2 regions of the Bacillus silvicola genome follow, and region 1 is predicted to be linked to the other one. Evidence: riboswitches for the same ligand, from Rfam matches in the RefSeq annotation. Region 1 holds a riboswitch; the other holds the start of a gene.
What was found. Region 1 has a riboswitch for S-adenosylmethionine ahead of ACP6L7_RS27345 (peptide ABC transporter substrate-binding protein). Riboswitches for the same ligand answer to the same signal wherever they lie in the genome.
Positions count from the first base shown of each region.

Region 2: another riboswitch for S-adenosylmethionine. It lies ahead of ACP6L7_RS26605 (methionine ABC transporter ATP-binding protein); the one in region 1 lies ahead of ACP6L7_RS27345 (peptide ABC transporter substrate-binding protein).

Region 1 covers NZ_JBNGVC010000013.1:1,017,042-1,020,461, reverse strand. The annotation lists gene ACP6L7_RS27345 (peptide ABC transporter substrate-binding protein) at 136-1,776, opposite strand; SAM riboswitch class I at 1,911-2,015, opposite strand; gene ACP6L7_RS27340 (aldo/keto reductase) at 2,170-3,003, opposite strand; gene proC (pyrroline-5-carboxylate reductase) at 3,005-3,420, opposite strand, start outside.
Region 2 covers NZ_JBNGVC010000013.1:869,740-873,159, reverse strand. The annotation lists gene pruA (L-glutamate gamma-semialdehyde dehydrogenase) at 1-366, shown strand, start outside; gene ACP6L7_RS26610 (cysteine hydrolase family protein) at 681-1,226, opposite strand; SAM riboswitch class I at 1,455-1,560, shown strand; gene ACP6L7_RS26605 (methionine ABC transporter ATP-binding protein) at 1,684-2,703, shown strand; gene ACP6L7_RS26600 (methionine ABC transporter permease) at 2,693-3,358, shown strand; gene ACP6L7_RS26595 (MetQ/NlpA family ABC transporter substrate-binding protein) at 3,380-3,420, shown strand, end outside.

The DNA.
Region 1 (3,420 bases):
ATAAAAATAGAGTGTTAATTTCTTGAAATAATATATTAAAAAAGTAGATTCACTCATATTAAGGAATCTACTTTTAATATATTTTGCCAAAAAAACAATGGGAGTTGGTGGAAACACGATGATTAAAGTCGCATTTTATTTTTCAATTTTTGCCCATTTGAAGTTTAATTGACCTGCAAAGTCTACTTGTACAATTCCTTTTACATAAGAACGCTCTAGATAAGATTCTCCTTTTTGGTAAAGAGGAGCGATAACAGAGTCCTTAAATAAGATTTTTTCTGATGCTAGTAACGCTTCCCAGCGAGCTTTTTCATCACCAGCCAAGGTAGTTTTAACTTTTTCAATTGTGTCATCAAACTCTTTATTAGAGTAATGATCTAAGTTGTAAGGGTTATTCGTCGTAAATAGTTCAAGGAATGTAATTGGATCAGCAAAGTCAGGGCTCCAACCGTCAATTCCAATCTCGTAGTCACCTTTTAATAAGAGTGAAACTTGTTGTTTACGTGGTTGCGGTTTTATATTTACTGTTAAGCCATCTAAATTCTTTTCTAGTTGCCCTTTTAGGAACTCACCAGTTTTCTTCTCAAGGTCACCATCACTTGTTAATAATTCTAATGTTATCTTTTCAGAACCAAGTTCTTTTTTTGCTTTCTTCCATAATTCTTGTGCAGATGTTGTATCAACTTTTGTTAAATCGCCGTTTGCAGTACGGAAGTCTTTTCCATCAGGCCCTTTTGCAAAGTTTTTCGGCACGAGACTAAAGGTTGGTGTAGAGCCATCATTTAATAACGTATTTACAAAGGATTTTCGATCAATTGTTTGATCGATTGCTTGGCGTGCAGAAACGTTTTGAAGTACTTTGTTTTGTTGATTCATACGTAAAAACTGTACCCCTACATTCGGACGTTCTTTGAAGTTAGTATCCTTTTTATATTTATCAACGAAATCAGATGTTAGTTTTATACGGTCTAATTGTTTGGATTCGAATAAATTTACTTCTGTTGATTTCTCTTTCACAACGTTGAAATTGATTTCTTCGAGTTTGACATTATCTTTATCCCAATAGGTAGGGTTTTTCTTAAATTTAAAGCTTTGTTCATGCTTCCAATCGCTTAGTGTAAAAGCTCCGTTGTACAAGATTTTGTTATCTTCTAAAGCGTACTTATCACCTTGTGATTTAAAGAATTCCTCGTTAATTGGTAGAAATGTTGGGAACGCTGTTAAGCTAATAAAGTACGGAACAGGGCGTTCTAATTCTACCTCAAACGTATGGTCATCAATTGCTTTTACACCAAGTTGATCGGCTGGAAGTTCTTTGTTGTTAATTTTTGTTGCATTTTTAATATCAAAGAATAGAAATGCATATTCAGAGGCTGTTGCTGGATCGACAGCTCTTTGCCAAGCGAAGACAAAATCTTTCGCTGTAACAGGAGTGCCGTTTGACCATTTTGAATCTCGTAAATGGAATGTGTATTTCGTTTTATCGCCATTTACTTCATGAGATTTTGCAACGCCAGGGACAGGTTTGTTACCTTCACCAAGATTATACAAACCTTCAAATACGTTTCTCATTACTTGACCAGAATCAGTATCTGTAGCACGAGCTGTATCCATTGTTCGTATTTCAGTAGGTGAAGATAAGTTTAAAACCTGTTTACTAGGTGCCTCGTCTTTTGCATTTGCTCCGCTTGCTTCGTTTTTATAACTGCCGCAACCAGTTAATAAAATACTTACTCCTACAACTGATGCAATACCGGGTACAAACTTCTTTTTCATTTGATTTTCCTCCTAAATGGTTAATAAGATTGGATGATGATGAGGGAATGAAAAACAAAAAATCCCTCTTTTCATATTGAGAAAGAGGGATTTTTACGTACAAGTTATGCACCCGTATATAAACGAAGTCCCTCATTCTATCTTTCAAGCACAAAGCTTGCAGGAAGTGGCACAGTATTCAAAATGAACCTGTTGCCGAGGTTTCAAAGGGCCAGTCCCTCCACCTCTCTTGATACAATGAGTAAACGAATAAATTTTATTAATTTTTGTGTTTCTTTGATAATTCAAAATCTTACACCTTAGATAATGAAGTGTCAATCAAATGGAATATAGTTTAAATTTTCAGTTTTATTAAAAATAAAAAAACCACTGCATATGGCAGTGGTTTCCCTATTAGAAGTTAAAGTTATCCGGATCTGGACCAACGCGATGATCTTCATTTAGAGCTTGAATTGCTTTCATGTCATCAGCACTTAATTCAAAATCGAATATATTTGCATTTTCAATAATGCGATGTTCTTTAATAGATTTAGGGATTGTTACAACTTCGTTTTGTAGATCCCAGCGTAAAATAACTTGTGCAGTCGATTTATTATATTTTGTCGCAATGTCTTGTAATGTTGGGTTATCCAGTAGCTGTCCTTGCATTAATGGTGACCAAGCTTCAAGCTGGATATTATGTTCTTTACAGAAAGTGTGTAACTCTTCTTGTGCTAAACGTGGGTGGTATTCCACTTGATTGACCATTGGCTTAATTTCAGCAATTTCAAATACGTCTTGTAAGTGATGAATGTGGAAATTGCTCACACCAATAGCGCGAACACGGCCATCTTTATAAAGCTTTTCTAATGCTTTCCATGATTCAGTATATTTCCCTTTTACAGGCCAATGTACTAAATATAAATCTAAATAATCTAGACCTAATTTCTCTAATGTAGTTTCAAATGCTTGAAGTGTTGTTTCATATCCTTGATCGCTATTCCATACTTTTGATGTGATAAATAATTCTTCACGTGCAACACCTGATTCACGGATCGCTTGTCCAACGCCTTCTTCGTTTTGATAAATTGCTGCAGTATCGATACTACGGTAGCCATTTTTAATTGCTGCTTTTACAGATTCAATTACTTCTGAACCATCTTCTACTTTAAAAACACCTAAACCGAACCAAGGCATTTTTACGCCGTTATGTAATGTTGTATAGTCTTTTAAACTTGTTAAATTCATATTATTTCCCCCTAGCTTTTTTGTTTGTTGCTTCTACTGCTTTTTGAATTGCCTCTGAAAAATTATATTCATATAAAGCTTTGAGACCCTCAGCTGTGGAACCACCTGGTGTTGTTACTTGTTCGCGGAGGTTAGCTGGATCTTGCGTTTGTTCAAGCATAGAAGTAGAGCCGGAAATCATTTGAATGACAAGGTGTTTTGCGGTTGCTTCATCGACTCCATAACTTTTTGTTGCTTCAATTAAGCTTTCGGCAAAGTAATAAAGGAAAGCAGGTGCACTTCCAGTAACTGCGGTAAGCTGATGAACTTCCTCTTCAGTGCAAAGTTGCGAAGTACCAATGCCTCTTAAAAGCAGTTGCAGGGTTTCTTGATGCATCTCGTTTACTGATCGTCCCATTGTATATAAGGAGATAGACT
Region 2 (3,420 bases), 150 kb from region 1:
GGCTGGTTCATCCAACCAACAATCGTTGCTGACGTTGCAGAAGATGCTCGCTTAATGAAAGAAGAAATCTTCGGACCAGTAGTAGCATTCTGTAAAGCAAAAGACTTTGATCATGCACTTGCAATTGCAAACAATACAGAATACGGTTTAACAGGAGCAGTTGTTACTAACAACCGTGACCATATTGAAAAAGCACGTGAAGATTTCCACGTTGGTAACTTATACTTCAACCGTGGATGTACTGGTGCAATCGTAGGTTATCAACCATTCGGTGGCTTTAATATGTCTGGTACAGACTCTAAAGCTGGTGGCCCTGATTACTTAGCGCTTCACATGCAAGCAAAAACTACTTCTGAAACTTTATAAGAAATAGTAGGAAAGATCTTCACAGACTGTGAAGATCTTTTCTTTTTGAGAAATTCTCTATAATAGAAGCTAGTTAATTTCAATTAAGAAAAGGTTACCGGATATTACCATTTGTTCTTTGGAATTAGTTAAACCCTATTAATAGTGGGATAAACATGTAAATAGAAATAAAATAGCGAGAAAAATTGACTTATTAGTCATATTTTTTAGTATTCATTTTGAGAATTTCCTGTATAATACAATTTGAAAGAAAATCTATGGTTAGACAAGAGAACACTCCTTTCGGTTTTGCTCACTGAAAGGAGTGTTTTTTTTTAGGTCGCTAAAAACTCTGCTGTACTCCTTACATTTGCGTATACTCCATTTAAACTAGCCAAAATTGTATTATGAATATAAACAGCTGGTATAGTAGCATTCTTAAATGAAAGATCTTTTGTAGCACAAGCATCGTGTATTAGGGTACAGTGAAGGCCAAAATCAAAAGCAGCCCTTACCGTAGCATCAATACACATATGGGTCATCATCCCGCATATTACGACGTGCTCAATTCCTGAACGTTGTAATCGTTCTAGAAGATCGGTTTCTCGGAAGCTATTTGGATAATGTTTAAGGATAACGGTTTCCTCTCTAAGTGGACGGACATTTTCGTGAATATGGACACCTTCTGTATTGGGTAGGAAAAAAGTAGCGTTATCTTTTATAGCTACATGCTGGATATGAAAAATAGGTTCGTTTCTTATTCTAAAATGTTGCAGTAGCTGTTCAGCATATTCACTTGCTTCTACTGGATTACGTAATTCCATCTTTCCATTTGGAAAATAATCATTTTGAATATCGACGAGCAAAAGGGCTGTTTTCATATATTCATCTTCCTCCGAGTTTCATATTCAAATAATGTTATTCAATTCATAGAGAGGATTCTCCTTTTAAAAAGTATGAGGGAGGAGAATTTAACATAACATTGTATTGTGATTTTTATTTAAAAATTTTAATAGAGAAATAATTAATGTTTTTCTGAAAAATGTATTGACTCTTATTATTCTGAGTTCTATAATGGGAATTAATTAAATGACAATTAAATCGATACACTCTTATCCAGAGAGGTGGAGGGACTGGCCCTACGATACCTCAGCAACGGGTTTTTAAATACCGTGCTAATTCCAGCAAGCTTAAAATAAGCTTGGAAGATGAGAAGATGTGAACGAGTACATATAAGTGCTCTCCTTCTTATCTTTTATAGGTGATAAGAAGGAGAGCACTTTTTATTTTACCTCGAAATCTCTACTTCAAGTTTTACAGCATATAGGAGGGAAGAAAATGATTTCTTTTAACAATGTAAGTAAAGTCTATGAATCAGGTGGGCAATCTGTTCATGCAGTGGAGGATGTAACGCTATCAGTTGAAAAGGGCGAAATTTTTGGCATTATCGGATTTAGTGGTGCTGGAAAGAGTACGTTATTACGTCTAGTAAACATGCTAGAGAGACCAACTGCGGGAACGATTTCAATAGATGATAAAGATATTACATCATTATCGACGAAAGAATTACGGAAATTAAGACAAAGAATCGGAATGATTTTTCAAAGCTTTAATTTATTTAATTCAAGAACAGTGTTTGGAAATATTGCGTATCCATTAAAGTTAGCGAAATTGCCAAAGAATGAAATAAAAGAAAGAGTAACTGAATTACTAAAATTTGTTGGTCTAGAAGATAAAGCAAACTATTATCCAGAGCAGTTATCAGGTGGACAAAAGCAGCGCGTTGGGATTGCAAGAGCACTGGCGACATCCCCGGATATTCTCATATGTGATGAGGCAACATCAGCTTTAGATCCAGAAACAACGACAGAAATTCTGAACTTATTAAAGAAAGTAAATAGGGAATATAATGTAACAATCCTACTCATTACACATGAAATGCACGTAGTGAAAGAAATTTGTCACCGTGTAGCTGTAATGGAGAAGGGAAAGGTTATTGAAGAAGGGAAACTGTTTGACGTTTTCACACAACCAAAAACAAAGACAACTCAAAACTTTGTACGTTCTGTTATTAATGATCATTTACCGGAAAGTGTTCTAGGGAAAATTCAAAATGGTGGACAGATTTATCGCTTAACATTTACTGGTGAAGAGACAGGGCAGCCAGTACTATCATATATCGCAAAAAACTATAACGTCGATGTAAACGTACTGTACGGAAATATTATTGAACTTCAAAATGTGCTATTTGGAAATCTACTTGTAGAATTGCAAGGTGAGCAGACAGAAATTCAAAAAGCATTACAGCATCTAAGACTGCAAGTGCAGCTGAAGGAGGTAGAAGCTCATGCGAGTTGATTGGAGTATATTTTGGCCCCGCATATTAGATGCGACGGGGGATACCCTCTTAATGGTAATTGTAACCCTTATATTTGCTATAATTCTTGGTATAACTCTAGGTTTACTATTGTATGTAACGAGAAAAGGAAACTTTTTAGAAAATAAATGGGTCTTTTCTATTCTTAATATCATTATTAATACAATTCGTCCGGTTCCATTCATCATCTTCTTAGTAGCTTTAAGCCCACTAACAAGAAGTGTTATCGGAACGACGATTGGAACAGCAGCAGCAATCTTTCCAATGACGTTAGTTGCATCAATCGGTATTGCTAGAATGGTTGAAACAAATCTTGTTTCTGTTCCGAAAGGGATAATTGAAGCAGCGCAAGCAATGGGAGCTTCCCCAATTAGAATTGTTTTTGAAATTCTTGTGCCAGAAGCGTTAGCGCCATTAATCTTAGGTGTTACGTTTATGACAGTTGGTTTAATTGAATTTTCTGCAGTTGCTGGGCTTGTCGGTGGTGGCGGTCTTGGTGACTTAGCAATGACATATGGTTATCAACGTTTTGATACGTCAGTTATGTTCGTAACGGTTGTTTTACTTATTATTCTCGTACAAATAGCTCAAAATTTAGGAAACTACTTTGCAAAAGTCTTTTTACGTAGATCATAAAAAGGAAGAGGGGAAAAGAAAATGAAGAAAATTTTAGCATTTGCATTATCAGCGATCGTAGG